Regions from separate parts of the Marinomonas vaga genome, predicted to be linked through region 3. Evidence: predicted binding sites of a transcription regulator. Region 3 holds the regulator's gene; each other region holds the start of a gene.

The links. Region 3 encodes FNR, which switches genes on or off when oxygen is low (the NO sensors DNR and NnrR bind a similar motif). Its sites were predicted from a motif close to TTGATNTANATCAA; they were not measured.
Region 1: the regulator FNR is predicted to act here: its motif matches at 1,672-1,685, upstream of rutA (pyrimidine utilization protein A).
Region 2: the regulator FNR is predicted to act here: its motif matches at 3,451-3,464, upstream of ACZ5DR_RS17420 (YdcH family protein).

Annotation. Positions count from the first base shown of each region.
Region 1 covers NZ_AP043903.1:3,615,410-3,622,824, reverse strand. Annotated here, with positions in the region: gene ACZ5DR_RS17025 (PA4780 family RIO1-like protein kinase) at 1-508, opposite strand, end outside; gene rutR (HTH-type transcriptional regulator RutR) at 608-1,303, opposite strand; gene rutA (pyrimidine utilization protein A) at 1,728-2,819, shown strand; gene rutB (pyrimidine utilization protein B) at 2,816-3,526, shown strand; gene rutC (pyrimidine utilization protein C) at 3,537-3,926, shown strand; gene rutD (pyrimidine utilization protein D) at 3,950-4,726, shown strand; gene ACZ5DR_RS16995 (flavin reductase) at 4,822-5,403, shown strand; gene ACZ5DR_RS16990 (NCS1 family nucleobase:cation symporter-1) at 5,542-7,023, shown strand; gene ACZ5DR_RS16985 (3'-5' exonuclease) at 7,212-7,415, shown strand, end outside.
Region 2 covers NZ_AP043903.1:3,706,367-3,713,781, forward strand. Annotated here, with positions in the region: gene ACZ5DR_RS17415 (DUF748 domain-containing protein) at 1-3,296, shown strand, start outside; gene ACZ5DR_RS17420 (YdcH family protein) at 3,549-3,815, shown strand; gene ACZ5DR_RS17425 (amino acid ABC transporter ATP-binding/permease protein) at 3,897-5,564, opposite strand; gene cydD (thiol reductant ABC exporter subunit CydD) at 5,530-7,248, opposite strand; gene cydX (cytochrome bd-I oxidase subunit CydX) at 7,286-7,402, opposite strand.
Region 3 covers NZ_AP043903.1:3,322,149-3,329,563, forward strand. Annotated here, with positions in the region: gene ACZ5DR_RS15645 (O-methyltransferase) at 1-181, opposite strand, end outside; gene ACZ5DR_RS15650 (DUF599 domain-containing protein) at 171-893, opposite strand; gene ACZ5DR_RS15655 (hypothetical protein) at 1,133-1,423, shown strand; gene ACZ5DR_RS15660 (CBS domain-containing protein) at 1,471-2,064, shown strand; gene tusA (sulfurtransferase TusA) at 2,099-2,347, opposite strand; gene ACZ5DR_RS15670 (alpha/beta family hydrolase) at 2,355-2,948, opposite strand; gene hemN (oxygen-independent coproporphyrinogen III oxidase) at 3,202-4,572, shown strand; gene fnr (fumarate/nitrate reduction transcriptional regulator Fnr) at 4,603-5,364, shown strand; gene ACZ5DR_RS15685 (adenine phosphoribosyltransferase) at 5,392-5,934, shown strand; gene ACZ5DR_RS15690 (YfaZ family outer membrane protein) at 6,002-6,565, opposite strand; gene ttcA (tRNA 2-thiocytidine(32) synthetase TtcA) at 6,578-7,414, opposite strand.

The sequences.
Region 1 (7,415 bases), 290 kb from region 3:
ATAGGTCGCCGTGTACCAAGCCAGCGCACAGCATGCGTACCACATCTCGGATGATCTGGGTGTGGTGTTCGAGGGCTTGTTCTTGGGTGAGCGTCACATCGTTTAAGCGCGGTGCTACATCGCCGTCTGCGTCGGTAATCAGCTCCATTAGCAAGACCCCATCAAAGCAGCCATAGGGCTGAGGCACCCGCACGTGCGCCTGGGCCAGCTTGTATAGAGCATCGACTTCGGCGTTGTGCCAGAGGGATTCTTGCTCTTCGCGACCGTATTTGGAGCCTTTTGCCATGGCGCGAGCTTGGCGGCTATTCCGCACTTTACGGCCTTCACGGTATTGCACTGCTTGTTTAAAGCTGCGTTTGTTAACCTCTTTATACACCTTGGCACAGCGGATGTCAGACCCACAGCGGACCATGTAAACGGTGGCTTCTTTACCGCTCATAAGTTGGCTAATCACTTCGTCGATGAGTCCGTCTTCAATCAGTGGTTGCAGCCTTTTTGGGGTTTTCATGACATTCCTTTAATGACAGAGAAAAATGGAAACCATAATCCTTAGGATAGTGAGGTTTCATTTTATAGGTAAAGTGAAATAGGTGGTCAGGTCGCCAACCTAAAGCCTTGGACGCTTTAATCCATCAATGATTAATTGTTGGATCGAGGTACAGGTTTCTTCGAAGAATTTCTTATTCGATAGGTCTTTGCCTGTGATGGCTTTGACCTGCACGTTGAAGTCGGCAAAGTGCTGGGTGGTGGACCAGATGAAGAAGATCAGTTGGATCGGGCTAATGGGTTTGATCTTGCCTTTTTTAATCCAGCTTTCGATGACCTTGGTTTTGTCTTGCAACAGGCTCTTTAGCTCGTTTTCAAGATAGCCTTTGAGAATCGGTGCCCCTTGGATGATCTCAAGGCAGAACAGACGTGACGCCTCCGGTTGATCCCGTGACAGCTCTAGCTTCAGGCGAATGTAGTTTTTTAGGACTTCTTCTGGGTCGTCCATTTCTTCAAACACGGCAATAGGCTTCAGCCAGTCGTTAAGGATGTTCTCTAAGATGGTGAGATACAGGGCTTCTTTGTTGCTGAAGTAGTAAAATAGGTTGGTTTTAGAGATGTCCGCAGTATTGGCGATTTGCTCAATGGTCGTTCCGTGAAAGCCGTAGGTAGAGAAGACGGATAACGCCGTTTCTAAAATAAACTGTCTTTTGTCATCAAACTTTTTACGTCTACGGGCACCTGGTTCGGTCTCGGTACGAGGCTTTTTTAGGGGTTGAACCTTGGTGTCTTTCAGAGAGATGTCAGTTTTTGTCATTGAAAACGCTACGTCCTTTCAGGGAACTCTTTAATTCATCAAGAGCAGTTGCTGAGATTGTACCACTTGCTAGGGCATGTGTGACTAACTTGGTTGCCTTGTCAGTCATGTCTCTCAGTTAGATCACTCTTCCATCGTGTTTTCGTTCAAATTTCCTTGTTTAGAAAGGTGTGATTTTGAATCCATTTTATGACGTTTGGTCATGGTCAAGTGTGTCTTTGTGTGCACTTTTTGTTCGATTTAAGTGCATGATGAAAAAAGGTTGCACCATTCTAGATGGTTCAAAACAGACCAATTGGTCTGAAAACTTTAGGCTGTTTTTAGCTAAGTGATTGTTAAATATAAGTAAAACTTTTTTGGCATCTTTCTTGATATAGATCAAAAAGTGAGCAGATAGATATTTTGAAAGATAAAAGGAGTTTTTATGCAAATTGGTGTTTTTATCCCGATTGGAAATAATGGCTGGCTGATCTCTGAAAATGCACCTCAGTACATGCCGACATTTGATCTCAATAAAGAGATTGTTTTGCGCGCTGAGCACTACGGTCTGGACTTCGCTTTATCCATGATTAAGTTGCGTGGATTTGGTGGTAAAACAGAGTTTTGGGATCACAACTTAGAGTCTTTCACCCTAATGGCGGGTTTGGCTGCTGCCACCTCTAAAATCAAACTTTTCGCTACCGCGGCGACCCTAACATTGCCCCCTGCGATTGTGGCGCGTATGGCGTCCACTATTGATTCCATTTCCCATGGTCGCTTTGGTGTGAACCTTGTGACTGGCTGGCAAAAACCTGAGTACTCACAAATGGGGTTATGGCCAGGGGATGAGTTTTTTGGTTCCCGTTATGACTATCTCTCTGAGTATGCTCAGGTGTTGCGTGACCTGTGGGACGAAGGCAAGTCGGATTTCAAAGGGGATCATTTCACCATGGAAGACTGCCGAGTCAGTCCTCAGCCACAGGAGAGAATGAAGATCATTTGTGCCGGCTCCAGTGATGCGGGCATGGCGTTTTCGGCCAAATTTGCTGACTACAACTTTATCTTTGGCAAAGGGGTCAACACACCACAAGCCTTTGAGCCTGCGATAAATCGTCTTAAAGGTGCCACCGAAAAGACTGGTCGTGATGTGAGTGCTTTTGTGCTCTTTATGGTGATCGCTGATGAAACCGATGAGGCGGCTCGCGCAAAGTGGGAAAGCTATAAAGAAGGCAAAGACGACGAGGCACTGGAGTGGTTGGGGGTTCAGGCTGCCAAAGACAAAACCTCAGGTTCTGATACCAATGTGCGTCAAATGTCTGATCCGACTTCGGCGGTCAATATCAATATGGGCACCTTGGTGGGCTCCTACGAAACCGTAGCAAAGCTACTGGACGAAGTGGCAGAAGTGCAAGGGACTGGCGGTGTGTTGTTGACCTTTGATCACTTTGTTGAAGGTGTGACGGCCTTTGGCGAGCGCATTCAGCCATTAATGAAAACCCGCCAGCACGTGACTGTGGAAGGGGAGTACGCCGCATGATGTCAGGGTACGCCTTAAATACCGGTGCGGATACGAGCAAGCAGATTAACGCTGAGCCGGAAGCCATTGCCATCAAGCCCAGCGAAACGGCCTTGATCGTGGTGGATATGCAGAATGCCTACACCACCATCGAGGGCTATTTGGATCTGGCGGGGTTTGATGTGTCGGCCACCGCACCAGTGGTGAAAAACATTAATACGGCCATTGAGTTGTCCCGCAAAGCAGGCATCCAAGTGGTGTTTTTGCAAAATGGCTGGGACCCAAAATATGTGGAAGCGGGGGGCGAAGGCTCTCCTAACTGGCATAAGTCTAATGCCTTAAAAACCATGCGTAAGAAGCCCGAACTTGAAGGCCGATTCTTAGCAAAGGGCGGGTGGGATTATGCCTTGGTGGATGAACTCACACCTCAGGAAGGGGATTGGATTATCCCGAAAACCCGCTACAGCGGCTTTTTTAACACTAACCTAGACAGCATGCTCCGTGCGCGGGGGATTCGTAATCTCGTGTTCACGGGGATCGCTACCAATGTCTGTGTGGAGTCGACTCTGCGTGATGGTTTTCACTTGGAATATTTTGGTATCGCCCTGTCCGATGCGACCTATCCCGCTGGGCCTCAGTCTGCCCATGACGCCGCCCTTAAAAACATCAGCACGTTTTTTGGTTGGGTTGCCAGCCTAGAAGACTACCGTAACGCTCTCTCTGAATAAGGAATCATGTATGCCAAAGCAAACTGTAATGCCAAAAGGAACCGGAACACCTATTGCACCTTTTGTCCCTGGGACAATGGCGGACGGCATTGTTTATGTGTCGGGCACCTTGCCGTTTGATAGTGATAACAACGTGGTTTTTCCGGGGGATGCCAGTGCGCAAACTCGACACGTTTTGGAAACCATCAAAGGCGTGGTGGAAGAAGCGGGAGGCACCATGGCAGATGTGACCTTCAACATGATTATGATCAAAGACTGGGGCGATTACGCTGCCATTAACCAAGTCTATGCGGAGTTTTTTCCCGGTGAAAAACCTGCCCGTTACTGCATTCAATGTGGCTTAGTAAAAGAAGCGGCCCTGGTTGAGATCGCTTCCATTGCTCACGTTGGCAAAGACTAATCCAGAGCAAGGCAGGGAAGACCATGTATTACGAAATCCATGGTGATCCTGCTCACTCCGAGGCGATTTTACTCTCCTCGGGGCTGGGTGGTTCTCACCATTATTGGCAGGCGCAAGTGCCTGAGCTGGCGAAGCGCTTCAAGGTCATTATTTATGATCACTATGGCACTGGGAAAAGTATGGGCACTTTGCCTGAAGGCTACAACATGGCTCAGATGGCGGCAGAGATTGAAACCGTCATGGCGCAGACGGAAACCGAACGCGCCCACATCCTAGGTCATGCCTTGGGGGGCTTGATGGGCTTACAACTGGCGATTCAAAGCCCTGAGAAGGTGGCGAGTCTGTTGCTGATCAATGCTTGGGCGAAAACCGATGATCACACTAAACGCTGTTTTGAGATTCGTCAGTCCATTCTTAAGCAATCCGGTTTGGCCATGTACCTCAAAGCCCAGCCGTTGTTTTTGTACCCATCAGAGTGGATGAAAACCAATCGGGCCCTGCTGGATCGCGAATTAGACCATTTACTGTCTTCTGATTTTAGCGAAGACAACTTGCTGACGCGGATCGCGGCCATTGAAGCCTTTGATGTGTCTCAGTCTTTACCATCTGTGACGTGCCCGGTTGGGCTAGTGGCCACCAAAGACGATTTGCTGGTGCCGTATTCTTGCTCCTTGGAGCTGGACAAGACTTTGACCCATTCAAGTCTGTATCTGTTAGAGCACGGTGGTCACGGCTGCAATGTGACTGAGCCTGAGGCTTTTAATCAACTACTCGAAACGTTTTACGATGCTTTGCGTTAGGGGCGAAGAATTGTTCACGACCACTGAGATGAGCAAAGCGCCACTTGCACCGTCCTTATATAAAGCAAATCTAGATTCAGAGGAGATCTGACCATATGTCTGATTCTGCAACCTATTCAAAACCACATTTTAAAGAATCCACCACAGCCCAAAGGGAATCGGCTGTAAACGCTTTTGCATTTGATCCGTCACTAAAGGGAGAAGATGTCTCCAAGCTGTTTCGTGAAGGGATGTCTCGATTAGGGGCGTCCGTCAACGTGATCACTACCATGACAGACGGGGGACCTGTTGGCTTTACCGCGACGGCGGTGACCAGTGTGACCGATACGCCACCGACACTTTTGGTGTGTTTGAACCGTTCTTCTTCGGTGTATTCAGCCTTTGATCAGGCGGAACACCTTTGTGTCAATGTGCTTGGGGCTGGGCAAGACGAAGTTTCTGGCACCTTTGCCAGTAAGCTCAGTCAAGCCGAGCGCTTTGCCCAGACCCAGTGGCAGCCTATGGTCACTGGCGCTCCGTCATTGACCGCCAGTGCTACCGTGTTTGATTGTCGCATTGCGTCGCGCAATACGGTCGGCACTCACGAAGTGTTTTTTTGCGAAGTGGTGGCGGTGGGCTTAGCCGAAGCCGCGACTAATTTGGTGTATTTCAATCGCAAATACCAAAGTCTGAGCTAACAAAGTGATTTTTGTATGGCTCAACGATAACCAAACAAACCTCTGAAATCTTAATAAAAACAAAGTCATGTTTGTGCAATACGTGGATGAAACGAGTGATTAACTAAAACTGTTTTCTTAGTCAATGAGGACCTAGAAATGAATTCAAGCATGAAAAAGATTGATGAGTTTTACGAGTTAGAAGTCGGGGAAGATCTAAAGTCGAGTAACAATTTCAATGAGGATTTGGCGCCGACGAAAGTATCTGAACGAACCTGGGGGAAATTTAATATCGCTGCCTTGTGGGTAGGGATTGCTATCTGTGTGCCGACTTATACGTTGGGGGGGATTTTAACCAACTATTTTGGTTTGTCTGTGGTGGAAGCCTTGGTGACGATTTTGATCGCCAATATAGTCGTGCTGATTCCATTAACCTTAAACGCTTTTGCAGGGACGAAATACGGCATTCCATTCCCTGTCATGCTCCGTTCTTCATTTGGTATAAAAGGGTCGAACATTCCTTGTATGGTTCGTGGTTTGGTGGCCTGTGGTTGGTTTGGTATTCAGACCATGTTTGGCGGTCTGGCTATTCATCTATTTCTCTCATCGATCTCTTCTGCTTGGGCGAGTTTAGGGGGCGTCGGGGAAGTCATTGGTTTCTTCATTTTTTGGTTGTTGAATGTCTTGGTGGTACTGAAAGGGGCTAATTCCATTAAGTGGTTAGAAACCTTGTCTGCACCTTTATTATTGGTGGTATCGCTGGGTTTGTTATTCTGGGCCAGCGGCAAGGTCTCCTATGTGGAGCTGCTAGCAACGCCTGCTAACCGTCCTGAAACCGATGGCCTTGCTAAATACTTCTTTTCTGGATTGACTGCCATGGTGGGCTTTTGGGCCACTTTGTCCCTGAACATTCCAGATTTTAGCCGTTACGCCAAGTCGCAAAAGGATCAGGTGATTGGTCAAATCATTGGCTTGCCGCTGACCATGTTTATGTTTTCGTCCTTAGGTGTGGTGATGACCGCCGCGTCAGTACAAATGTTTGGTTACACCATCTCTGACCCGATTACTCTAGTGGGCCAGATCGATAATCCTTTTGTGGTGGCTGTGGCCATGATCATGATCATTATCGCCACCTTATCTACTAACACTGCGGCTAATGTGGTTTCTCCTACCAATGATTTCCAGAACATTGCGCCAAAGTACATCAATCATACAAAAGGTGTGTTGTTGACCGGTGTGGTTGGGATCGCTCTGATGGGTTGGGAGTTGATGAAAAAGCTTGGTTGGGTCGCGTCCGATGTGAGTGTTGAGGGCTTTATATCCAACTGGCTGTTGGCCTATTCAAGTCTGCTTGGGCCGATTGCTGGCATCATGATTGTGGATTATTTCGTAACCAAAAAGCAGACTCTAGATGTGTTGGCTCTGTATCAAGAAGACGCTTATCCTGCGGTGAATTGGGCGGGTATGTTTGCCTTCTTGATTCCTGTGTCGCTCACCATGGTCGCTATCACCTTTGATACCTTAATGTGGTTCTACAACTACGGCTGGTTTACGGGAGCCATCAGTGGTGCAGTCTTGTATTACGTGATCACTCAGTTTAGCCCTAAGTATTATGTGAACTCTGAGCTGTCTAACGTCTAATCAGGCTTGCTCATCAGGGGGGGCTTTTATTCGTCCTTTCTGAGTTAGTCTAAGATCGATTCAACCCTAGTTCAGCCATGCTGGACTAGGGTTTTATTGTATGGAAGGAGGGCATCGTCCTCGACAAGCTAAGGTGAATCGCGTAAATAGAGTGCCTACTTAAAAAAGACTTAGATAAGAGCGAAACGATGCAAAGGCCGACGAAAGAACAGATCAATCAATTGCCTCCTTATGTGGGCTTAGCCTTGGCAGATATTTTAGTGGTTGAAAATGAGGATCAGGCTGAGCAGGCATTGGCCGTGTTACGCCAGCAAGAAAGCGTTGGTTATGACACAGAAAGTAAGCCGATCTTTCGCAAAGGCGAAGTCAGCCCTGGGCCAACCTTGATTCAG
Region 2 (7,415 bases), 380 kb from region 3:
CTCTCTTCACTCTTAATCATGCCAGCATTGGCCTTGATTTTATGCCTCTGTTAAAAGGTGAATTCCATGTAAACCATGTTGAAGTGAACGGGCTAGACACACAGGTAGAAAACCAAAATGGTGTCATGACAATCGCTGGCCTGTCTCTTCCACAAAACACAGACAAAAAGGCAGAAGCCCCAGCAGAGACGGCAGAGCCAGAAAACGAGCAGTCTATTCCGACTTTTTTCATTTATGATGCTCAAATGCAAGACATCAGTGTGCGCTATCGAACTGAGCGTGGTGAAGATACCTTCTACCTAAACTCCCTCAACGTGATCGAAGTCTCCCATAATATGGACGACTGGATGGGGCAATTGGCCATCGAAGCAGGTCTCAACCAAGCTCAATTAATTGCTGCAGGCGAAGTAAAAGCCAACGGCTCAGAGATAGATACCTATTTAGACTTAAAATCCCTGTCTTTATCCACCAGTGATATTCAAAACTTCGTGCCCAAAGGCATGGAAGTGGGTACAGCTTCAGACGTACAGGTCGCAGGCTCAACCAATGTCATTTATCGTTATCAAGATACGCCACAATTTTCACTTATGGCGCCCTTACTGCAAGTATCTAGTGGCAACACGGCCCTGACCCAAGTCAACCAAGAGCTGGGGTGGACAAACCTAAACACCCGAGTGGAAAACATCCAAGTCGAAGGAACGGGCAGCCGAAACTTATCCGTCAAAGGAAAGGCAGCCTTAGATATCAAAGGACTTTCCATACGCTCAGGGGAGCAATCTCTAAGCACCAAGTCTCTTGCATTCAATGGTCAAACCGAACTTAAAAAAGTCGGTGCTGATATCGAACTTGCCAATACCGCTAGCCAACTGGAAACCCAAGAATTACAAGGAACAGTGAATGGCAACAAACTAAGCCTTGGCACCCTAAAAGCAGAGCTGGCCAACCTTGGTTTTAAATTCAATACGGACAGCCAACAAGGAGAAGGCCAAAGCACCTTGTCTTTAACCAGCGACAACCTTACGGCGGAGACAGCCAAAGGAGAATCCGCAAGCTTAGGCCGGCTGAGTTTTTCATCGCCTGTCGCCTTAAAAGCAAATGAAACGGAACAACAGATCGCCACCGACTCTTTTGAATTAGCATTAACAGAGCTTAATCTTGGGGCAAACTCAGGGACAGCACAATTAAGTGCGCTGACTTTAAATCTTCTAAACACACAAGTGACTCAGTCTGACGAAGGTCAAAATTTCAATACCGAGCTTGCCCTCGATACGCAGGGGTTCAAAGGCTCCCTGATGACAGCGGACAGTCAAAGCAAGCAACCTGATCAAGCAGCTAACCTAGACTCACTGGCCTTAAATACAGCCTTCTCAGGTAGCTTATCTGGTACTCAAGAGTTAACGCTGCAAGGGGATAAGACCCAGCTTCAGCTAGGGGGTGTCGCTTACCAATCCGATGCCCAAGACATCTCCTTAGACCGTTTAGATTGGTCCCTAAATAACATGGCGGCTCAACTTGGTGGTGACAGTACTGCCTTATCAGGGAAATCGGGACTTCAATTATCCAACCTCAAGGCGTCCCTAACACAACTGCCAAACAATCAACCTGATACAGACGTGAGTTTAGAAAGTCTGACCCTCAATAATTCATTGGACTTCCTCCAACAGGGGGAACAAACAGCGATAAATAACACCGCAAACAGCATTGATATGAGCGCTTTATCTGTGTCCCAATCCGATACCTTAGAAGGCATCATGGATGAGTTGGTGTTTTCCTCAAATGAGTTAAAAATAGAACTCGGAACATCTGACCAAGCAACTCACATCAACACCTCAGATAACACCCTCAACATAAGCACAGTGAATGTAGAGTTAGCCGATGGCAGCACTTTGACAAGCTGGGATGAACTGGCTTTGGATAACCCCGCTTTATCTGTGAATGGTACGGACATTTCTGCCGACGTAAATTCCTTCAAGTTACAGCAATTTGTGGCATCTCAACCCAATACTGAAAGTGAATTACCGGCCCTTGCGACCTTTGATCAGCTGGATATAAATCGTATTGCTCTACGCCCCGAAGGTATTGAAATTGCTAGCCTCGTAGTGGATAAACTTGCCAGCAACCTAGTACTGGCAGAGAACCAGCGCATTGAGAATCTCATTCTGCCAAGCTCAGTTAAATCATCTGATGTAGCCTCCACCGAAGAAGTCTCAGGCACGGGTACCGAAAGCGAAACAAACAACTCAGAAGTCAGCCCTTCCAAGGAAACCACACCAGACTTCTATGTGGTCATAGGTAAGATCATTCTATCCCCAGAATCCACCATGACCCTCGTGGATCGGAGCATAGTCCCCACTCTCAAACGGGATCTGACCATTGACGAGCTAACTGTCGATAACCTTAATACCCGTGACGACGGTGCACAAACCTATGTGGTACTCAAAGCCCGTAACGGACGCTACGCCAGCCTTGATGGTAATCTAACGATCGAGCCCACAGCCGCTAAACTCACCATGGACGCTAAGGCCAAAGTCCGTGAAGTAGAGCTGCCTCCCATTTCTCCGTATGTTGCAAATGTACTGGGCTACAATATCGCCTCAGGGCAGTTGAACATGGATCTTAACGTCACTGCCAACCAAGGCCAGCTCAACGGTAATAGCCACATCGTCTTGCGTCAGTTTGATTTGGGGGGCAAAAAAGACAGCAACACTGTGTTAAAAGCTGGTGCGATTCCACTCAACCTAGCTGTGGGCGCCCTCAAAGATGGCGACGATAATATCGTGCTGGACTTGCCATTGAAGGGGGACATTAGCAGCCCTCAATTCCAATGGCAGAACTTCTTCCTGTTACCTGTACGTCAAGGGCTATACAAGGCTTCTAGCATTTATGTGATGCAGACCTTTGTCCCATACGCCAACGTTATTTCATTGGCTCAATTAGCCGGAGAGCAGGTACTACGCTTAAGGGTGCAACCTCTCAACTTCGAATACGGTGAGACAGAAGTGAATGACGAACAGTCAGACTTCCTAACCCAGCTAATCGCCCTTATGAATGACCGTCCAGAAGCAGAGCTAAGAGCCTGTGGCGTTGCGGTGGCAAAAGATCTTGATGAAGAGCTAACCTACGATAACTTACAGGAAGGTGACGAAGATAAGCTCTATGGCATCGCTAACGAGCGCGCAGAGAGCCTAAAAGCCTACTTAGTGGACAATGAGATCGCATCAAGTCGAATCTTTATCTGCTCACCAACAATCGATGAAGACCAGGATGCTCAACCGCGAGTGACCTTAACTTTCTAACCAAAGCCATCATACGATTAATAAGCCAGTCTCTTCATTTAGAGACTGGCTTATGTATTTCCATCCTGCTTTCTCTTTAACCCCTCACTCCATTAGCCCTCTAGATGCCATAAACTATCCTCAAAAAATGGTCAAAAATGCGCCCTCTTTGACAATAATCTGCATCAAACAAAGATATGACCAAAATCAATTTACCTTAGCCACAGAAGGCGTAATCTAGAATCAAAGAGCAAAAGATGAAGGAGAACGATCATGTTGCAAGACAACCACAGCTTGGTAAATGAGTTACCCGAATACAAAGATCAAATTCATACTCTGAAAATGAACGATGCCCACTTTAAGCGTCTGTTTGAGGAATACCACCACCTAGATAATGAAATCCACAACATGGAACAAGAGATCATCTTGGCGAGCACTATGGAAGAAGAGGAATTCAAAAAACGCCGTCTAAAACTAAAAGACACTATGTTGCAAATGCTGCGCAATATTAAACACCAAGAATTAGCGGCAGAGGCTTAATCCTAAGACCCTCATAGCCAATAAAAATGCCGAGCACTGCTCGGCATTTTTGTTTTATCCTACCATCACGAAAATGACCATCTAAAACTCAATCGTTTGAGTGGCATAACCATCTAAATCTGAATCCACATGACTGACATATAATAATAAGTTGGGAGCGAATTCAGGAGATCTCAAGGCGTCACATACCCGCTTAATACTGGCCCTATCCAAGCCATCAAAAGGCTCATCCAGCAAAAGCACATCCGCCTTACGCAGTAAGATACGCGCCAAAGCAATACGACGCGCTTGACCACCCGACACATCACGACCTTGGGCCCCCAACAATGTATCCAAGCCATTAGGCAAAGCAGCTACCCATTCGCTTAAACCCATCACACTCAATACTCGAAGCAACTCACCATCACTGGCATTTGGTGCCCCCAGACGAAGATTGGCAGCCAAGCTTTGCTGGAAGATGATGGATTCCTGGGGTAGATACCCGACCTTTTTACGCCATGATTCATTCTGATAGAGACTTAAGGATTCACCGTTAACCTTTGCCTTCCCTTTGCTTTCAAGATCCCCTGCTAACGCCGCTAATAAAGTCGATTTTCCCGAACCACTCTTGCCGGACAAGCGCACCCGCTCATTGGCATATACCCCCATAGAAATGGGTGGCATCACGCGACCTGGGTAACAACCGGAAAAATCATATAGCTGCAAACTCGCAGGAGATGTCACAGGAGTACATTGGGTGCTATCTGCTTTTCGACTAGACTCTGGCTGTAATTGGTTTAAACGCTTCAAACCTACCTTAGATTGCCCCTGAGCCAAAAATGCCATAGCCATGGGCTGAACCAATTCATTTACCCCCAAGGCTGCTAACACTAAAGCGACCAACATAGGGCCAGCAATGGTTTCCTGCAACATTAAATCACCGTTAACGATCTGCAGAGACATGCCTAGAAGGCTCACAATCAACACCAAACTGGTCAGCTGAATCGCCAATTTAATACGACTCACTACCCTTTGGATTACTGCTTGAGCTGTGCATTGACGATCATCTAAGGTATTCAACCGCTTGCTGTAATCTTGCCAATGGCCACGGATAGTCAAGGTGATGAGAGAAGAAAACACGGACATAAAACGGCTACGACGGTGAATCGATAGCGCTTGCATTTGATAGACAGACTGCAGGGCTAAACGATTTGCCAGCCAGGGCCAAACCAACAATTGAAACAGGGCAAAGACTACCACGGGGATGGCCAGTACCGGCGCAACCCACCAAGCCAATCCTAATAAAGCAAGACAGCCAAGGAAGCTGTAAACCCAAGGCATGACCACCGCCAACGGCCACTTAATAATCTGATCCAAATCCCCCACTAAACGCTGCAACAGATCCCCGCGGGTTTGCTTATGCAAACGCCCTGGGGCAGTGCTCACCCGTTGATCCCAGACCCATAAACGCAAACTGCGTAATAAGCCCAATAAATGATCATGGGAAAAGACCTGCTCACCGTAACGGCCAGCCGTTCGTAAGATAGCCATCAATCGCACTGATGCTCCAGGGGTGAAAAAATCAAACACCAAAGCGGTGCCCAGAACACTGGCCAAACCTGCCGCGGATAAAAACCATCCCGAAATACCAAGCAACGCCACTGCAGCCAAGCTAGCCACCGCACCGATCAATACAGACACCAGCAGTCCGAATGGGTTTTCAATTAATAAAGACTTAAACGTAAGAGATTGGGGTCTGCGCTTCGACATGCACGCCCTCCTGAGTCATTAACCAACGTTGATTTGCCCATACGACAGGGTGGGTATCATGGCTGACGATGATCAGCGTTTTACCAAAGCTGACCTCATCTAGGGTGTTCAATACTTGCTCTGCCGTGTCTGGATCTAGGCCGGAGCAAGGCTCATCTAACAACCAAACATCCGCATCACTTAACAAGGCACGAGCAATAGACAGTCGCTGCATTTGACCACCGGACAAACCTGTCCCTGCTTCACTGATTGGGGTATCCCAACCATAAGGCAAGGTTTCCACAAACTCCCAGCACTGGGCTTTTTTTAAAGAATCCAATAAAGCTTGATCTGTACAGCGCCCTATTCCTAATTCTAGGTTTTGGCGAACAGTGCCCTGAACCCACTCAGGATTTTGTGGCAACCAAGCCAAACGGCGACGCCAATTGGCCATGTTCATACTATGGAAGGCATCCCCTTCCACATAAAGCCCACCGTCAAAGTGTTTCTCAAAGCCTAAAAGAATCGTCATCAAGCTGGATTTGCCTGCACCTGATTCACCCCGTAACCACACCCTATCCCCTTGTTGCAAAATAGCACTCATAGGATGCAACCGCTGACGACCATTGTGACACCAAGCCAACTTATTGAACTCAATAAACGCCCCTATGGCACTAGGATAACTCTGGGGGTTCAGTTTATGGGTGGACTCATCTTGATCGGCAGTCATTAAGAGCTCTTGGATATCCACGGCAGCAGCTTCTGCCTTTTGTTTGGCATGGTAATCATTCCCTAGCTGGCGCAAAGGTAGATAAAACTCTGGTGCCATTAATAATAAGAAAAACGCTGCAAACAAACTTACGGGGGCCACCCCCACCTGCCAAGGTAATTGCTCTAATAGGCCGAGCCCTAAGTAGAGCGCAACCATGGCGATAGAGACCGAAGCAAACAGCTCCAAAGTGCCCGTTGAAAGAAAGGCTAAACGCAACACTCCCATGGTAGTTTTTTGGTAAGACTCTGCTGTAATTGCCAAGCGTTCACGGGCTTTTGGGGTTTGACCTAAGCGCTTGAGCTCTCCCATCCCTTGGTTCAAATCGAGGAATTGATTGGACAACATTTGCAGCACATTAAATTGGCGACGGTTGGCTTGAGCGGCCTTATGCCCCACCAAAATCATGAAAAAAATCACCAAGGGTGCTGTAACCATAAAAATGCTAAAGGCGACCCAAGACACAGGAGCCACCGCAACAAGAATGGTCAAAGGTACGAAAGTCACTAAAAAGACTTGAGGTACATACCGAGTAAAATAATCGTCCAGCGCATCCACCTGCTCATATACCCGTGTCGACAAGCCACCATCTTCATCAATGGTGAGACGACGTGGACCGAGCTGGGTTAAGTGGTTAATCATGCGCTGACGCAAAGAAAATCGAATGGCCCGACTGGCGGCGGCACTCAGCTGCTCGCGCCAGTACTGAGCAAATGATTTAGTAAGAAACGCAGCAGCCGATAGCAGCGCTGCAGTCAGAGGAAAACGTCCTTCTAATACCAAATCGGAAAAGACTTTTGCCAATCCAACGGCTTGAGCAACCAACGCAAAAGCAATTAAGACCCCTAACCATTTAACTACTTGATAGCGCTTTCTTTCCTCGTTTTGCAACGCCGCTAGAAATTGCTGCTCTGGGGTCTTAATTCTTTTCTTCATCGCTCAAATACCCGCCTAATGATTGGCTAACACAACCTTAATAGGAATCTTCTGGCTCTTCACCTTCGTAGCCTGAAAACTCAAGCCACACTGCATTAATGATGCCGAATGAACACGCCAACAAGATGCCTAGAACCCATGCAAAATACCACATAGTAACTCCTCAA
Region 3 (7,415 bases):
CCGGTGACAAAGCCATCCGAGCCATATGGTATTGAGCAGTTTCTCGACGCAGGGCCTCAAGTACCTCTGGCTCATTGACGGAATGCTCAATCAAATAACGGTACAAACCATCATCCACCTGTACCGTTCGATTAACAGGAGGATTATCTTCGGACACTTGTTTAGGGAAATTAGGAAGCATGAGACTTAATCACCAAACCACGGCTGAGGGTTTTAAACGTCTTAGAACGGAACTCGCGACGGTAAAGCACCGCAACCACCATAACACTAGCGGCCATGCAGAAATACGGACCCAAAAACCAAGCAGAAAAAGCCATAGCAAAATAATAAGCACGCAAACCATAATTAAACTGGTTCGCCGCTAAACTGCAGATTTTCGCCATATGCATGGCATAAAGTTCCCGCTCACTGTCTTCGATACCACGCTCCGTGGCTAAGGGGGCACTGCCCACTAAGACAGAGCAAAAATTGTACTGGCGAACCGACCAAGTAAAGGTAAAGAACGCATAGACAAAAATCAGAACTAAGACGATGATTTTCAATTCCCACTCGGTTTGATTGGTGGGAGAAAACAATGCAAACTCATTAATAATACTCAAGGCCTGCTCTGAGTAATTAAAGGCTGTAAACAAGCCAGCAATAATCAACAGACTGCTTGACGCAAAAAATAAGCTACTGCGCTCAAGGTTGGCCATGACCGAGGCATCGGCGATGCGATTGTCTCGACGAAGTAAGCGGGACATCCATGCTAATCGAAATTGGTGCAACACACTCACTAAACAGGTACGTCGTTTGGAGTTATGCAGCGCATAGAAGGCATACCCCCACCAACATCCAATAAACACCACCATGGTTAAAATAGTTAACGGATCAAATAGAACCTGACTGTCCATATATCGTTACAACGCCTTATCAATGAGAGAGACACTCGTCATTATATCCAAAACTGTGACAAAGAGAGTGTCTAATGGACCTAAGTTAAGCAAACATCTTAATCTTTTTGCAGGTCTGTGACGTTTTAGCTCCACACAGTGAAATAAATTTGACTAATTGGTCTGATAGTCATTTGTTCCTTGTCTTTAACAGAAAAATAGCGCTATGCTGGATTTGTAACTTGATGGGAGGACGTTTGATGAAACGTTTGTTGATTTTCATATTGCTATTGCCTTTGATGCTCTTTGTGAGTGCAGGCAGTCATGCGAGTGAAGATTGCAACGCTCCTAGCTACCTCAAAACAGGTTTAGTCGAAACCGCTTTTGAGCTTCCCACTGTCGAAGTGGCTCCCGACTTAGATGACGTATTAGTCACTAGCCATAACCCTTTAGGCTCTTCACCTAGCACTTTTAAAGTATCCATCGCACATTTCTGCGCTGTTTCTGATGCTATCAGCCTATTCACCTGTCGTGGTCCTCCAACCGCTTAATTATTTAACAAGCCTTTTTTAAATAATTAACTATTTGGAGTAACACCATGAAAACACTTACCTACGTGACTACGAAAGACGTAAACGAACTTGCTTGGCCTGAACTGCAACAAAACACAGGCCTTTACTCACCTGCTACCCGTGTTTTTACGGATTTTAAAGTCAGCATCCCACGTGTGATCGAGCCAACGGTTCGTGCTGATGTGCTTGCTAACATTATGAAAAAAGAGCACGTGCGCATGAAAGTCGTGGTAGACGCAAAAAACAGCTTTTTAGGTATCGTTAGCTTAGAGGATTTGTCTGAAGAAGCCTTTATCAAGCAAGCAGCTGCTGGCTACCTTAGAGATGAACTTTTAGCAATAGATCTAATGCGCCCTAAAGAAGAACTATTAGCCGTATCTTATAGCTCACTTAAAAACAGTGATATCGAATCTTTAATTTACAGCCAAAAATCAAATCCATTTCAACACCTGTTGGTGGTAGATGAGGAAACTAAAGCCATACGTGGTTTAATCTCAGCAAATGACATTGTGCGCCAATTAAAACTAAACGTAGACGTAACAACTTCTACCAGTTTCGCCAAGTTACATGCAGTGATTGAAGGCGATTACGCTCAGAGCAAACGCCTACGCGTTGCCTAAGCAACTTTCGCATACCCCAAAGAAAAAGGCTGGTTTAACCAGCCTTTTTCTTTTGCACCCAATAGTAGTAAAGATCCCCTTCTACCACCTGCTTAATCAGTGGATGACCAAGGAAATTACAAAATTTCGGCACATCCCGTTCAGTTGATGGGTCTGTCGCAATAATCTTAACCACCTCTCCAGGGGCCATCTTACGTATGACTCCATGGAGCATCATGACTGGCTCAGGGCAATATAACCCTTGGGTATCTAGCTCTTCTTTATGTTCAATGGTATCTGTCATATTTGCCTCAAATCGACGACTGAATACAGCTCACAGTCTGCTTGACCAAGGTCTCAATGACCTCTTCTTGACTCATATTGTAACGCTTTAACAGTTTAAAATCGTGATCAGCGCCTTCAAACCAATGCAGATTAATATTGGGTAACAATTGTTGCTGCTCTACCCAATCCCTATTCCCTAACCCATCTCGCGTACCTTGTATAATATGGAAAGGCACATTTTTGGAGTGCTTTAGATGGTATAAACGATCTTTTTCTGGTTTTTTGGGAGGGTAAAATGGGTACCCTAACGCGACACAGGCCTTAACCTGGTGCGTTGCACACAGTTCAGCAATGATTCGACTCCCCATGGACTTACCAATCAATATAATCGGCTCTTGCTTGGGAATCTTGTCACGGGCTTCTTCAATCAGCTTATTAATATTTGGCGGAGGACGCCGCTTTCCACCCAAGTCCATTTCAGCCATATAGTCGAGGGTAAAAGGTATCACTTCCACCTCTCCAAACACTGCAAGACACTGGGTTAACTGCTGGTCAAAAACGTTTAAGAAATCGCCACTGTGGCCTGCGCCAGCACCATGTAACACATATACTTTAATCATACGTAGCCGCAATCATCTCCTATACAAATTGTAACGATTAAGCCCGAGAATGGACGCACTATTATGAGGACAGAAGCTTTAATAACAAGCCTGTTAAGGGTGCCCCATCAATGAACACACCTACTTGAACGCACTCGCAGCCCTGCAAAGCTAATCAGAGAGGGGTGGATAATGACAAAGCTTGATCTATATCAGTTTCCCATAATGCAATGGGAGTACACTTCCTATTAGAAAATTTAATAGGACAGACTCCATGCTTTGGGATTCACAACTCATTCATAAATACAATTTAGCGGGGCCACGTTACACGTCCTACCCCACTGCACCTAAATTTGACAGTAACATCAGCAAAATGGCACTGATCGACAAGATGTTGACGCCCTCAAATCAGCCTTTAAGCTTGTATTTTCATGTGCCTTTCTGTGCGCACCTTTGCTATTACTGCGCCTGTAATAAGATTGTGACCAAGCAATATGATAAGGGTAACGAATACGTGGAGATTTTGGGTGAAGAAATGCGTCTTCGCTCCTTGATGCTTGACCAAACCCGCCCAGTAACACAACTCCATTTTGGTGGTGGCACCCCCACTTTTCTTAGCGAAACCAACCTAAGACGCTTGTTTAAAAAAATCGATGAGACATTTACTTTAGTGCGTGATGGCTCACAAGATTTCAGCATTGAAATTGATCCGCGAGAAGTTGATCGAAGCAAACTGGAAACACTGGCAGACCTTGGTTTTAATCGAGTCAGCCTGGGCATTCAGGACTTTAATCCGGATGTGCAAAAAGCCATTCATCGAATCCAGTCATTAGATCTGGTCAACAAGGTAGTCAATGATATAAGAGCGTTAGGTTTCAGCTCCATAAACTTTGACCTTATTTATGGCCTACCAAAACAAACTTTAGAAGGTTTTGATAAAACCTTAGATCAAGTCATCGCATTATCTCCTGATAGGATCTCAGTATTTAATTATGCCCACTTACCAAATAGATTTGCGCCACAAAAGCGAATTCTAGATGCTGATCTACCATCACCCGATCAAAAACTTACATTATTAAAATATACCATTGAAAAGCTCACGGGAGCTGGCTACGTTTATATAGGCATGGATCATTTTGCTAAGCCCAGCGACCCTCTAACGATTGCTCAGCAGCAGGGTCATATGCAACGCAATTTCCAAGGTTATACCACCCACGCAGAAACCGACCTGCTTGCATTTGGTGTCTCTGGTATTAGTCAAATTGATGGGGCTTACTTTCAAAACCATACGGATCTTTCGCTGTATCAAAACAGTATTGAGAATGGTCAATTAGCCATTATGAAAGGCTATATTAGTCACCAAGACGATCGTATCCGACATTTTGTGATCATGCAGTTGCTTTGTCACAACTATATTTCCAGCAGCATGGTGGAGTCTGAATTTAATGTTAGTTTTTGTGAATATTTCCAAACTGAACTAGACAGGCTAGCAGCGCTGGAGGAAGATGGCGTCCTGACAATCACGAAAAGTGATGACGGCGTTACCATCCAAATTAATGAGATTGGTCGATTACTAGTGCGCTGTGTGTGCATGGCTTTTGACCAATATATCAACGAAAACGCATCATTTTCTAAAGTCATATAATAACGCCCGATCGAGCTCAGGGAGAGTCCAATGTCTGTTATCAACGCAAATACTCGTTTCAATAGTAAATTGACATCGCAATGTCAGAATTGCAGTTTAAGCGCCCTTTGTTTGCCAATTGCCTTGGCTGACGAAGACGTAAACCGCTTAGATCAGATTATTGAACGTAAGCGACCGCTTAAAAAAGGTGAATTACTCTTTCGCCAAGGTCAGGAATTCGACTCTGTGTTTGCTGTGCGTACTGGCACACTTAAGACATTCAATATTACTAATACCGGTGAAGAACAAATAACAGGGTTTTATTGCCCTAGCGAATTATTGGGTTTAAGTGGCATTGATAACAACACATACCCTGTATCTGCAAAAGCATTAGAAACAACGACAGTCTGTGAAATTCCATTCGCTCACTTGGAGCAATTAACAGCGCAAATTCCGTCCTTGAAACATCAGATCTTTCGTTTGATGAGTCGTAAGATATGTGACGACCAACAAATGATGGTGTTACTTGGCAAGAAAAATGCGGATGAAAAAGTCGCTTCATTCTTGATGAACCTTTCCCATCGTTTTAAAAAGCGCGGTTACTCTGCCACCTCTTTCCGTCTTTCCATGTCACGAAGTGAGATTGGTAACTACCTTGGATTAGCTGTTGAAACAGTGAGCCGTGTGATGACACGCTTCCAAAAAAATGGGCTGATTGATGTGGACGGCAAAGAAATTACCATTGTCGATCTGCCAGAGATGGAGAAACTTGTCGGTGTTGTGGAAGAGTGTGGTAAGATCGAGCACGCTTAATTAACCAAACAGTTAAGGTTTTACTTCATGCTCTTTGATGACTTTTACTTTAAGTCGCTGATTCGCACGGTCGAAGACTGGCCAAAGCCAGGTATCAGCTTCCGCGACATTACTCCCATCTTCACCAACCCGAAAGGGATGAGAATGGTCGTGGATGCCTATGTTCACCGTTACATTGACTCAGACATCACTCACATTGCTTGTATTGATGCACGAGGCTTTTTGATCGCATCTGTGTTGGCTTACGAGCTACGCAAACCTTTGGTACTTGTTCGTAAAAAAGGCAAGTTGCCAGGCAAAACGATCTCCCAGAGCTATGACCTTGAATACGGCAGCGCAGAGCTGGAGATTCAAGAAGATGCCGTATCTGAAGGCGCCAATGTTCTATTGTTTGATGATCTTATTGCAACAGGTGGCACCTTGATCGCAGCCATGTCTCTGCTTCGTCAGCAAGGCGCTACAATTAAAGAAGTAGCCTCTATCATTGATCTTCCTGATCTAGGTGGTAGCGCTAAAATACAGGAACTTGAAGTGCCTGTCTTTGCATTATGTGCCTTTGAAGGCGAATAGCTTTCCCTTCCTAGGGACAATAAAAAAGGTGGCCATTGGCCACCTTTTTTTGATCTCTCAAAAGGATTTAGAAGTAAGTTACCACACCAATTCCGATGCTTTTGTTCATTTCAGCATCAGAAGAGTAGTCATCCAAATCGACATTGGTTAGGCCGTAGCGGACAAACACAAGAGCATTACGCAAAGTACGGTACTCACCTCGGATCTCAGCCTGGTACATGTTTTCAATGTTTTGGAACGATAATACTTGAGGAGAGTAGTATAGGGAGCCATAAACGCTGAAACGGTTTGCCTTAGGGAATGTGTAACGGTAGAAGCCACCTAGTCCCACTGCAACACCATCATCGTTGTCCCCTACTTCAGTATCAACCGCCAACAAGCGAGCCCCAATACCAATCTGAAGTGGGTAATCTTTCGCTGTATCTTTATCTTCAATATGGGCACCAATGTAACCATATTTACCGTCGTCGGTATGGTACATACCACCAGCATCAAGGAAGTATGAGCCTCGATCGATACTCACGTCAGCTTTAACCGCTTCGTTTGAAAGAGAACCTTCAAATGTGTTTGCGCTTGCTTGAGCGGCTACGGCAGCACCTAGAGCCAATGGCAGTATTTTCTTAATCGACATTCTGCATCCTTTTTAGAGCGAAATTATATTTAAACGTTTTAAAGCGTCTTCCGACTGTTTAAGACTTTTAAAATCAAACAGTTCGGTATCTGCCAAATGAGATGGCACAACATTCTGTATTGCGGAGAACATTGTGTCTAATCGTCCTGGGTGTTGTTTTTCCCAACCTTGCAACATCTCTTTAACAACTTGTCTCTGTAGATTTTCCTGAGACCCACAAAGATTGCAAGGGATAATAGGGAAAGCCTTTAGTAAAGAGTATTCCTCAATATCTGACTCTTTACAGTAGGCCAAGGGGCGAATCACAATATGTTTGCCGTCATCACTTAATAACTTGGGAGGCATGGATTTCAATTTACCACCAAAAAACATATTTAAAAACATGGTTTCTAAAATGTCATCTCGGTGATGCCCCAAAGCAATTTTAGTCGCACCAATCTCTTCTGCGAAGCCGTATAAAGAACCACGACGTAAGCGAGAGCATAAACCACAAGTAGTTTTACCTTCTGGTACCACTTCTTTTACGATGCTGTAGGTGTCTTTCTCTAAAATATGATAATTAACACCCAATTCATCAAGATAAGCAGGCAGAATATGCTCTGGAAAGCCTGGTTGTTTTTGGTCCAAGTTCACCGCGATAATTTCAAATGTAATCGGCGCACTGCGCTGTAAATTACACAAAATATCAAGCATGGTATAAGAATCTTTACCGCCAGATAGGCACACCATGACTTTGTCGCCATCTTCAATCATGTTGAAATCAGCGATGGCCTGCCCCACATGTCGGCGCAGACGTTTCTGCAGCTTGTTTAGCTCCAGTTTTTCTTTTCGATCAAATTCAGAATTCATT